DNA from 3 places in the Diaphorobacter limosus genome. Region 2 is predicted to be linked to each of the others. Evidence: riboswitches for the same ligand, from Rfam matches in the RefSeq annotation. Region 2 holds a riboswitch; each other region holds the start of a gene.
What was found. A riboswitch is a leader RNA that binds a small molecule or an ion and turns the genes downstream of it on or off. The one in region 2 is predicted to bind glycine.
Positions count from the first base shown of each region.

Region 1: another riboswitch for glycine. It lies ahead of P4826_RS00845 (D-amino acid dehydrogenase); the one in region 2 lies ahead of P4826_RS03850 (D-amino acid dehydrogenase).
Region 3: another riboswitch for glycine. It lies ahead of gcvT (glycine cleavage system aminomethyltransferase GcvT); the one in region 2 lies ahead of P4826_RS03850 (D-amino acid dehydrogenase).

Region 1 covers NZ_CP136921.1:161,201-165,138, forward strand. Annotated here, with positions in the region: gene P4826_RS00830 (spherulation-specific family 4 protein) at 1-41, opposite strand, end outside; gene P4826_RS00835 (hypothetical protein) at 203-931, shown strand; gene P4826_RS00840 (FlgO family outer membrane protein) at 928-1,470, shown strand; glycine riboswitch at 1,539-1,636, shown strand; gene P4826_RS00845 (D-amino acid dehydrogenase) at 1,792-3,066, shown strand; gene flhC (flagellar transcriptional regulator FlhC) at 3,074-3,613, opposite strand; gene flhD (flagellar transcriptional regulator FlhD) at 3,657-3,938, opposite strand, start outside.
Region 2 covers NZ_CP136921.1:778,620-782,557, forward strand. Annotated here, with positions in the region: gene P4826_RS03840 (AraC family transcriptional regulator) at 1-579, shown strand, start outside; partial or broken gene P4826_RS03845 (amidohydrolase) at 582-1,495, shown strand; glycine riboswitch at 1,506-1,595, shown strand; glycine riboswitch at 1,596-1,708, shown strand; partial or broken gene P4826_RS03850 (D-amino acid dehydrogenase) at 1,770-2,939, shown strand; gene P4826_RS03855 (IS5 family transposase) at 3,098-3,938, opposite strand, start outside.
Region 3 covers NZ_CP136921.1:1,178,458-1,182,395, forward strand. Annotated here, with positions in the region: gene P4826_RS05725 (TRAP transporter large permease) at 1-524, shown strand, start outside; gene P4826_RS05730 (MBL fold metallo-hydrolase) at 547-1,599, opposite strand; glycine riboswitch at 1,693-1,781, shown strand; glycine riboswitch at 1,797-1,905, shown strand; gene gcvT (glycine cleavage system aminomethyltransferase GcvT) at 2,016-3,080, shown strand; gene gcvH (glycine cleavage system protein GcvH) at 3,162-3,536, shown strand; gene gcvP (aminomethyl-transferring glycine dehydrogenase) at 3,656-3,938, shown strand, end outside.

The sequences.
Region 1 (3,938 bases), 620 kb from region 2:
GTCAAGGCCAGCAGAGACGCGATGTGCGATGTGGTGTGCATGGTGGTCATGAGGAGGAAGGTGGATTCCCGCGGTGTTGCATTCATGTTGCTGTTGTGACCGCATGCTAATAGTGCTTGAGGCATCGAAACCGCCGCTTTGAACGGGAAACCCGGCGTTGTTGTGTCGATTGCCCCGGGACTCCATCCCTATCATCGGGATCATGTTTTCATCCATCCACCGCGCCTCGGTTCATGCGGCTGTGCTGGCGGCGACTCTGCTGGCCGGTTGCAGCAACCTGGACGTCCCGCGCGCCGACAACTACCCGGCCACCGGGCAGAAGAAAGCGCGTGCCGTGCATCATTGGGATGTGCTGGCCGACGACGTGGCCGCACGCGTGGCAGAGAAGACGGCCGCCTGGCCCGAGGGTGGACAGCCCATCCATGTCACGGTAGCCGACAACTCCAGTTTCAACCAGGGCTTTCTTAAGCTTCTGCGGGTGCGCCTGCTCAATAAGGGGGTGGCACTGTCCACCGGGCCGTCGGCGCTGGAGCTGGAGGTTCAGACGCAATTGGTGCAGCACCAGGCAGGGGTTCCAAGCAACCTGCCTATTCCAACGCCCTGGACTCTGCTGGGCAGCGGCGTAGGTGTGTGGCGTGATTGGGAAACGCATTACTCCGATCGTGTCTTGCTGCCAGGCGTGGCCACCGCCATCGGCCTGGGGGCGGGTCTGGCCATGGATCTGGCCCAGCGCCACACCCAGGGCGCCGCGGCGGGCGGCCCCACGCGCACCGAGGTGCTCATCACCACCACCCTCAAGACCCAGGATCGCTATCTGGCGGGGTCGGCAGACATGTACTACATCGAACGTGCGGATGCGGCGCTCTACCAGCCCGAGCTGCCGCCGCCGGCGCCTGCGCCGCTGCGCACCTGGAAGGTGGTGGCGCCATGAAACGCCGTGCGGCCCTGGCTGCCGCTGTGCTGGCATGCGCCTGCGCGTTGCAGGGTTGCGCGCAGTATTACTACGGCGACCGGTCCGCAGTGGCGCCGGTTGACCTGGTGGCCAGCAATCATGGGGCTGCCGATGCCTTGCTGGAGCAGGTGGCGCTGAATGCCGAGCAGCCCGTGCTCGTGTCCACCGTGGTGCAACTCGATCGGCTGGGCGAATCCTCGCGCCTGGGGCGTTTGATCTCCGAGCAGCTGGCCGGCCGCCTGGCCCGGCGCGGCCTGCGCGTGACCGAGCTGCGCCTGCGCGAGACGCTGGCCCTGCGGCCACGCCAGGGTGAGTTGCTGCTCTCGCGCGAGGTGGGCGAGGTCAGCCAGGCGCAGGCCGCCCAGGCCGTGCTGGTGGGAACCTATGCGGCCGCCTCTCAGGCGGTATACGTGAGCCTCAAGCTCGTGAGCCCGCATGGCAATGCCGTGCTGGCGGCGCATGACTATGCGCTGCCCATGGATGGGAATGTGCGCGGTCTGCTGGTCGGGGAATATTGAAGCGATCGTCGGCAGGCCTTGGATGCATGGGGCAAGGCCGCCACGGCTGCAAACGGCGCTATGATCGCGCGCATTGGTCGGGAGAGACCGCTGGGCATCCCAACCCAGTGGCGCCGAAGGAGCAACCGCCCCGGAAACTCTCAGGCAAAAGGACCGGCCAGTTCATGACACTCTGAAGAGCGGGCGGATTCGTCATCCTCCCCACCGCAGGAGCAAGCACCCCGCAGCGGCGCGGGTGCGAATCTCTCAGGTTCCAAACAGAGGGGGCGTGCGGCATGCATGTTGCCGTCGCACTCCACCCTTCCGACGTTTGGAGCTTTCATGAAATCAATCGCTGTCATCGGCGGTGGCATCACCGGCGTTACCTCGGCCTACGCGCTTGCCAGGCGCGGCTTTTCCGTCACCCTGTTCGAGCAGCATCGCTATGCGGCGATGGACACCTCGTTTGCCAATGGCGGCCAGCTGTCTGCCTCGAATGCCGAGGTCTGGACGCACGGCTCGACCATCCTCAAGGGCCTGAAGTGGATGTTGCGCGGCGATGCGCCGCTGCTGGTCAACCCGCGCCCGACCTGGCACAAGCTGTCGTGGTTTGCCGAGTTCATTGCCCACATACCGAAATATCGAGAGAACACCATTGCCACGGCACGCATGGCGATTGCCGCGCGCCAGCACCTGTTTGCCTGGGCCGAGGCCGAGGGCGTGGAGTTCGATCTGAAAAAGCAGGGCATCCTGCACATCTACCGTGATCGCAAAGGCTTTGATCATGCGGGCCAGGTCTCCAGGCTGCTGGCCGCCGGTGGACTGGAGCGGCGTGCCGTGACGCCCGAGGAAATGCGGCAGATCGAACCCACGCTGGCGGGCGATTTCTTTGGTGGCTACTTCACCGAGAGCGACTCCACCGGCGACATCCACAAGTTCACCACCGGCCTGGCTGCGGCGTTTGAACGCCATGGTGGGCGCTGCCTGTTTGGCGCGCTGGTCAAGGGCGTGGCCAGCAATAGCGGGGGCGCAACCGTTGACTTCGAGTGCGACGGCGTCACGGAGCGCCGGCATTTCGACGCCATGGTCGTCTGTGCAGGCATTGGCAGCCGTGCGCTGGCCACGCAGCTGGGTGACCGCATCAACATCTACCCGGTCAAGGGCTATTCCATCACCGTCAATCTTCTGGATCAACCGAGCCAGCAGGCCGCGCCCACCGTGAGCCTGCTCGATGATGAGACCAAGCTGGTCACCAGCCGCCTGGGACAGGATCGGTTCCGGGTGGCTGGCACCGCGGAGTTCAATGGCGCCAATCGCGATATTCGCGCCGACCGCATCCAGCCGCTGATCAACTGGGTGAACCAGTGCTTTCCGGATGTCAGCACGCGCCAGGTCGTACCCTGGGCCGGCTTGCGTCCCATGACGCCGAGCATGCTGCCGCGCGTGGGCCCGGGCGCCCGGCCGAACGTGTTCTACAACACCGGCCATGGCCACCTGGGCTGGACGCTGTCGGCCGCGACGGCGGACATGCTGGCCGACATGGTGTGCGCCGCAAGCCGTGCGCGCAGCGCCAGCGTGGTGGCCGTGGGCCAGGCGCCGCTGGCGCAGGAGGGCTAGTCTTTTATCAGTGCAGGGTCAATGCACCTGCGCTCTTGCTCTTGCCGGCGCGTGCCGGCGGGTTGCACAGGCCGCAGGTGTAGTGGCGGTTCTCGTACAGCTCGGTGACGAACTGGCCGCTGCACTGCGAGCATTTGGTGCGCGTGAGCATGCCGGCATCGACGAACTTGATCAGGCGCCAGGCGCGCGTGAAGGACAGCAGGGGCTCGATCTCGGCGGCCGCCACCTGCTCGTTGTACAGGCGGTAGGCCTTGGTCAGCAGCTCCACGCTGTCCAGGCTCACGCCCTTGGACAGGTACTCGTAGATGTTCAGGAACAGCGAGCTGTGGATGTTCTCCTGCCAGGTCAGGAACCAGTCGGTGGAAAACGGCAGCTGGCCCTTGGAGGGCGACTTGCCCGCGATCTCCTTGTACAGGCGGATCAGGCGCTCGTACGACAGCGTGGTCTCGGACTCCAGCACCTGCATGCGGGCGCCCATCTCGATCAACATGGCGGCGCGTTCGATTTGCTTGGACTCGTTGAGGACGCTCTTGACGGGTGCGGACATGGCGGGCTTTCGTTGGCTTGGGGGCGGTGCAGGGGGGCTTGGCTCAGAGCACTTCGGAGACACGGCTGGCCATCAGGATGTTGGCGTGCAGCGTGTTCGTGGCCTCGTTGATCGACTTGCGCGGCGTGTTGTGGTTGGTCAGCAAGCTCCACACCAGGTCGTCGTCCACGCGGAAGCCGCACAGCAGCGTGTTGCGCGAGGCCAGCTTGAGCACCTGGGCCGCGGACAGCGATGCCAGAATGTCGGCCGCATCTTCGTTGATGCCCAGACGGAACACGGCTTCGGCCTTGTCCTGGCGGATCAGGGTCTGGGCCAGCATCAGGTA
Region 2 (3,938 bases):
GTGTGTGCGTCTGTCGATCTGGGCGACGAGGCCCGAGGCGCGCTGATCTCTGCCATGCCCGAGGTGCTGGTGATTCCGCTGAACCAGTCGTCCAGTCTTTCACCCGCGTTGGACCTGTTGTTCCAGGAAGCCTTTGACGAAAAGTGTGGTCGGCAAGCTGCGCTGGACCTGTTGATGGAATACCTGCTCATCTTGTTGCTGCGCCACCTGCTTGACATTTCATCGGTCACCACCGGCATCCTGGCGGCGCTGGGCGACCCACGTTTGTCCAAAGCGGTCACGTCCATGCACGACCGGCCCGGCCATGCATGGACGCTGGAATCGTTGGCCGAAACCGCAGGCATGTCGCGCGCACGCTTTGCCAATCACTTTCGAGAGGTGTCGGGCCTGACCGCGCTCGACTACCTCACGGCCTGGCGCATCACAGTAGTCAAGGGTTTGCTCAAACGAGGCAAGCCGCTCAAGTCCATTGCGCCCATGGTGGGTTACGCCAGCGCTGTAGCGCTTACCCGCGCTTTCACCCACCGCGTCGGCATGCCGCCACTTGCCTGGCTGCAAACGCACACCGATCAGGACTGAGGCTGCCCCATGCCAGTTGCCATGCGGGTTTGATGCATGCCTGCGGCCACGACGGACACACCGCAATGCTGCTGGCTGCGGCCGAACATATTGCAAAGTCCACCACGTTTGATGGCACGCTGAATTTGATCTTTCAGCCCGCTGAAGAAAGCTTGGGGGGGCGCGCAAGATGATTGAAGACGGCCTGTTTGACCGCTTCCCCTGCGACGCAATCTTTGCCATGCACAACCTGCCGGGCTTTCGGCCAGGTCAGTTGTTATTGCGCGAAGGCGCAACCATGGCGTCCAGCGAAAACATTCTGGTGCACATTGAAGGTAAAGGCGGCCATGGTGCCATGCCGCACCAGAGTGCTGACCCGGTCGTTGCGGGTTCGGCAATTGTCATGGCGCTACAAACCATCGTTTCACGCAACGTACCCCCACTGCACATGGCCGTGATCACGGTCGGCTCTTTTCAGTCGGGTGTGGTCAACAACGTCATCCCCCAAAACGCCACGTTAAAGCTTAGCGTACGGGCGCTGGATCGGGATGTGCGAGAGTTGTTGCGCAATCGCATTGTGGAGCTCGTTGAGTTACAGGCGAAAAGTTTTGGCGTGACCGCAAAAGTCGAGTTTTTGCCCGGTTACCCGGTGCTGGTCAATACCCCTATTGAGACGGGAATAGCCCGCGAAGTGGCGGTGGCGTTGGTAGGCGCAGATAACGTGGTGCTCCAAACTGAACCGCTCACCGCCAGTGAAGACTTCGCCTACATGCTCGACAAAGTGCCAGGCAGCTATCTATTCATCGGGAATGGCGATGCAACTAACGGAGGTCACGGGGCCTGCATGGTGCACAACCCCAATTACGATTTTGAAGACCGCAACATACCTGTGGGTGCTGCGTTCTGGGTCGCGTTGACTGAGCGCTTTCTGGCGTAGTTTTTTTATGAAATTCAGATCGGGAGAGATCGCGTTAAATCGCGACGCCGAAGGAGCAACCACCCCGGAAACTCTCAGGCAAAAGGACCGGTTTGAATCGTTGATATCTCTGAAGAGTTGCTGGTCTTAGTCACCCGGCACACCGCAGGAGCAAGTGGTTGCATTGAACACGATGGACCACGAATCTCTCAGGTTCTAAACAGAGGGGGTGCACCAGCCATGCACAGGGCTTGTTGGTGCTCAACACTTTGACGTTTTTGAAAGCTCATTCACTATGAAAACAATCGCAGTTATTGGCGGCGGCATCACGGGCGTCACAACAGCTTATGCCTTGGCAAAACGCGGCTTTTCCGTTACCTTGTTTGAACGCCATCGCTATGCTGCGATGGAAACATCATTCGCAAACGGAGGGCAACTCTCTGCATCTAATGCAGAAGTTTGGACGCATTGGTCCACCATCCTCAAAGGGCTAAAGTGGATGCTCAAAAGTGATGCGCCGCTGCTGGTCAACCCAGCACCTACGTGGCACAAACTCTCCTGGTTTGCAGAGTTCATTGCTGCGATGCCCCATTACGAGCGCAACACGGTTGAGACAGCTCGCTTAGCAGTCGCAGCCCGCAAACACTTGTTTACTTGGGCGCAGGAAGAAGGCATTGATTTCGACCTGAAGAAGGAAGGCATCCTGCACATTTACCGTGACAAAAAAGGGTTCGACCATGCAGGCAAAGTGTCAGTCATGCTGGCCAAGGGGGGCCTACCTCGCTATGCCGTGACCCCAGCTGAAATGAAAGCCATCGAGCCGACATTGGCAGGCACCTACTACGGTGGCTACTTCACTGAGAGCGATTCCACGGGAGACATTCACAAATTCACCAATGGACTAGCAAATGCGGCATCACGACTCGGCGTGCACACGCTGTATGGTCAAGATGTGACGTCGATTCAAAGCGATGGCCAACAAGCTGTCATCACCGTGACACAACAAGACGCCACCCCAAGCCTGCATACCTTTGATAGCGTGGTGGTGTGTGCAGGAGTGGGCAGCCGTGACTTTGCAGCTCAGCTAGGCGATCGCGTGAACATCTACCCCGTCAAAGGCTACTCCATCACCGTCAACTTGAACGATGAAGAAAGTCAATTGGGTGCCCCCACCGTGAGCTTACTGGATGACGAAACCAAGTTGGTCACCAGCCGCTTAGGCCTCAACCGTTTCCGCGTTGCAGGCACTGCCGAATTCAATGGCGTGAACCGTGACATTCGCGCAGACCGCATCCGCCCATTGATTGAATGGGTGGAACAATGTTTTCCCCGCGTTAACACACGCTCTGTAGTGCCTTGGGCAGGCTTGCGCCCTATGATGCCCAACATGATGCCTCGGGTGGGTCAAGGTAGAACTCCCAATGTTTTTTACAACACCGGGCATGGGCACTTGGGTTGGACGTTATGGATGCCCTGAACAACCCATCCCCAGGCGTGCTACGCCTGGGCTATTTTTCAGATGGTGCAAACTTGAGTTGATTTCGGCAGTTTCCCCTGCCTTTTTGCCCTTGAAACAGGGCTTTTTGCCGCTTTTGGCGGCCCGCGCCCTGTTTTCGGGCGCACTCATCCCCGTGCTCCTTGCTGCTGCATCAACTGATGGCGCGCCATCCACAGGTTCGAGAGCGCAAACAACGTCACGATCTGCAGGGTGTTTTTCTTCAGACCTCGGTAGCGCACCTTGGTGTAGCCAAACTGGCGCTTGATGACGCGAAACGGGTGCTCCACCTTGGCGCGGATTTGCGCCTTCACGCGCTCGAGCTGATCGACCAGGGCATCTACGGCACTGCGTTCTTTGTCCAATGCCTTGCGTTTGGCCGGCCCCATGGCAACGTGCCACGGCACGTCTTTGGGCGCATCGGCGCGTTTGTCCGCTCCCTGGTAGCCAGCGTCACCAAAGACCTGCACCTCCTGTCCGTGCAGCAGGCTGTTGCCTTCGACCACGTCGCCGACGTTGCCCGAGGTGCAGCGCACGGTATGCACCAGGCCGCTGTCGGCGTCCACGCCGATATGGGCCTTCATGCCGAAGTACCACTGGTTGCCCTTCTTGCTCGAATGCATCTCGGGGTCTCGCGCCTTGTCTTTGTTCTTGGTTGAGCTCGGCGCGGCAATCAAGGTGGCGTCCACGATGGTGCCTTCCTTGAGCTGCAGGCCTTTGGCGCACAGCAGGTCGTTGACGGTGGCCAGCATCTGCTCGGCCAGCTTGTGGCGCTCCAGGCGGTGGCGAAAGCGCAAGATGGTGCTCTCGTCAGGCAGCCGCCCGTGGGCATCGAGCTGGGCAAAGTCTCGGTACAGGGGCGTGTCAAACAAGGCTTCCTCCATCCCCAGGTCCGACAGCTTGAACCACTGCTGCAAGAAGTGCAGGCGCAGCATGGTCTGCAGCTCAAAGGGCGGGCGCCCGTTCCTG
Region 3 (3,938 bases), 400 kb from region 2:
CCTACCGGCAGCTGACCATGGACGTGCTGCGCGAGTCGGTCTACCTGACGGCCAAGACCTCGGCCATGGTGTGCTGGCTGTTCGTGGGCTCGGCCATCTTTTCAGCCGCCTTTGCGCTGCTGGGCGGACAGGAAGTGATCGAGAAATGGGTGCTGTCCATGAACCTCACCAAGGTCGAGTTCATGGTGCTGTCCCAGATCGTCATCTTCCTGCTCGGCTGGCCGCTGGAGTGGACGGAGATCATCGTGATCTTCATGCCCATCTTCATTCCACTGCTGAGCCACTTCGGGGTCGATCCGCTGTTCTTCGGCCTGCTGGTGGCGCTGAACCTGCAGACCGCCTTCCTGTCACCACCCGTGGCCATGTCGGCGTTCTATCTGAAGGGCGTGGCGCCGCCGTATGTGACGCTGAACCAGATCTTCCTGGGCATGCTGCCCTTCATGGGCATACAGATCCTGGCCATCGTGCTGCTGTATGCCTGGCCGTCCATAGGCCTGTGGCTGCCGCAGCTGCTCTACAAGTAAGGCCAGGGGCCGTCGCCTGTGATCAGACCATCTGATACCAGGCGCAGCCCTCCTGCCCGATGCTCACCCTGGCCTCGCCACGCGCCACCAGGTAGTTGAGATGGGCCACGCTCTCGCCCGTGGCCAGGCTCATCTGCATGTTGTCCGCGGTGACCGGGCGGGAAAACAGCGCGCCATAGACATCGACCACGCGCTGCGGTTGCCGCAAGGCCTCTCGCAGCCTGTCGAGCGCCCGATGCTGGCTGTCGCGCAGCGCGGCAATGCGCCGATGCAGGCCCCGGAAGGGCTGGTTGTGCGATGGCAGCACCAACACATCGTCGGCCACGCTGCGCTCGAGCTTTTCCAGCGACTCCAGCCAGTCGGCCAACGGGTTGGCATCGGGCTCGGCCGGAAACACCGAGACGTTGGACGAAATGCCGGGCAGCACCTGGTCGCCCGAGATCAACAGCTTCAGCTCGGGGCAGTACAGGCAGGCATGCTCGGGCGAATGGCCCGTGCCCACCACCACGCGCCAGCGCTGCTCGCCTATACAGATCTCCTCGCCATCGCGCAGGCGCCGGTAGCTGTCGGGCAGCGCATAGATCAGCTTGCCAAAGCCGCCAAAGCGGGTGCGGTAGGTTTCGATCGCCTCCTCGCCCCAGCCGGCACGCTGGTAGAACTGGATGGCATCATCCGGCGCCTCGCGCCCGGTATCGACACTCAATGCGCGGCAGCTCAGGTACTCCAGGCGGCTGATCCACAGACGGCAGCCGAACTTGCGCGTCAGCCAGCCGGCCATGCCGATATGGTCGGGGTGCATGTGGGTGACGAAAACACGCGTCACCGGCCCATCGAGCACCCCCGCAAACAGCTGGCGCCAGGCACCCGCCGTGTCGGTGGACCAGATGCCGGTATCGACCAGCGCCCAGCCATCGCCATCACGCAAAGCCCACAGGTTGATGTGGTCCAGCGCAAACGGCATGGGCATGCGCAGCCACCATACGCCCGGGGCCAGTTCTTTGGCGTCGCCTACCACGGGCGCAACGCCGCATGGGTAGACCAGGCCGTTCTTGTCCGTCACCACTTCTTCAGCCATTGATGCCACTACCGACCTTCATTTTTGTTACCAACTGGCAGCTTATCGGAAAACACCAGGACGCATTGCCCAGCCTGTCGCGCAAGGTAGAATTGCCGGCTGTCAGGAGAGAGCCCCCTGTGGGGCCGCCGAAGGCGCAGGCAACAGCCAAAACGCTCAGGCAAAAGGACTGACGACACGCCCGCGATTGCTGCGGGCGTTTCCTTGCTGGAGAGAGGCGCCCCAACCGGTTTCGGGCGTCCACCGAAGGAGCAAACCCTGCCATCCGGGGTGAATCTCTCAGGTAAAGAGGACAGCAGGGCAAACACCATGGTGCGTTGCGCCATGGCCCGCATTTGCCCTGGAGACATGCCTTGTCCGACACCGAACTGCTGACCACCCCCCTGAACGCCCTGCACATCGAGCTGGGCGCCCGCATGGTGCCCTTTGCCGGCTACTCCATGCCCGTGCAGTACAAGAGCGGGCTGATGGCCGAACACCAGCACACGCGCCAGGCCGCCGGCCTGTTCGACGTCTCGCACATGGGCCAGCTCAAGCTTATCGGAGCCGACGCGGCGGCGGCGCTGGAGTCTCTGATGCCGGTGGACGTGCAGGGCCTGGCCGAAGGCAAGCAGCGCTACGGCCTGCTGCTCAACGACGAGGGCGGCGTGATCGACGACCTGATGTTCTTCAACCAGGGAAACGACACCTGGTTCCTGATCGTCAACGGTGCCTGCAAGCTCACCGACATCGCGCATATCGAGACGCATATCGGCAACCGCTGCCAGATCGTCACCCTGCCCACCCAGGGCCTGCTGGCGCTGCAGGGGCCGCAGGCGGTCACGGCCCTCTCGCGCCTGGTGCCGGGCGTGGAAAAGCTGGTCTTCATGAGCGGCGCCAGCTTCGCCTGGAATGGCGCCGAGCTGTTCATCACGCGCAGCGGCTACACCGGCGAGGACGGCTTTGAAATCTCCGTGCCCGGCGACCACACCGAGGCCCTGGCACGCGCCCTGCTGGCCCAGCCCGAGGTGAAGCCGATTGGCCTGGGCGCGCGCAATTCGCTGCGCCTGGAGGCCGGCCTGTGCCTGTACGGCAACGACATCGACAGCACCACCACTCCGCCCGAGGCGGCGCTGAACTGGGCCATCCAGAAGGTGCGCCGCACCGGCGGCGAGCGCGCTGGCGGCTTTCCGGGCGCGGCCAAGGTGCTGGCGCAGATCGACAACCCGGCCAGCCTGACGAAGAAGCGCGTCGGCCTGATCGCCAAAGAGCGCGTGCCGGTGCGCGAGCCGGCGGTGCTGGAGAACCTGGACGGCCAGCATGTCGGCCATGTCACCAGCGGCCTGCTCTCGCCCACGCTGAACCAGCCCATCGCCCTGGCCTACGTGCAGCCCGAGTACGCCCAGCCCGGCACCGAGGTGTTTGCCATGGTGCGCGGCAAGCCCGTGGCCATGGTGGTCTCGCCCACGCCCTTCCTGCCCCCGCGCTACCACCGCGGCTGATTTTTTCGGTTTCGCTACACCGGCAGCGCGGCTACAGTGCGCGCTGCCCCTTCTCACAACTTTTTTTATCGGAGCATCGCCATGAGCATCCAGTTTTCCAAAGACCACGAGTGGGTCAACAGCGCCGACGCCAACGCCGCCGTGGTCGGCATCACCGTACATGCGCAGGACGCGCTGGGCGACGTGGTCTTCGTCGACCTGCCCGCCGTGGGCGCCACCTTTGCCCAGGGCGACGTGGCCGGCGTGGTCGAGTCGGTGAAGGCCGCGGCCGACGTCTACATGCCGGTGAGCGGCGAGGTCGTCGAGGTGAACGAGGCCCTGCGTGACGATCCTTCGCTGGCCAACTCCGACCCCATGAACGCCGGCTGGTTCTTCAAGGTCAAGCTCTCTGCCCCCGCCGAGCTGGACGCGCTGATGGACGAAGCGGCCTACAACGCCTTTGCCGCCAGCGCGTGATGAGCGTTGAGCGTTGAGCGTCCCCTCAGACGCTCAACGCCAAATGCATCACCCAAAAATATGAGCTGCCCGCGCTGATCCAGCAAGGGCTACCAGCCAATCTGACCTGAACCCACCCCATGCCTGCCCTGCCCCTCTCCGCGCTGGAAAACCACGCCGAATTCCTGCCTCGTCATATCGGTATCGATAGCGCTGACGAGGCGCTGATGCTGTCCGTGATTGGCGAGGCCTCGCGCCAGTCGCTGGTGGCCTCCATCGTGCCGCGCTCCATCGCGCGCGCCAGCAGCATGGACTTGCCCGCGCCCTGCACCGAGGCCGAGGCGCTGGCCGAGTTGAAAACAATAGCCGGCAAGAACCGGGTGCTGAAAAGCTTCATCGGCCAGGGCTACTACGGCACGCACA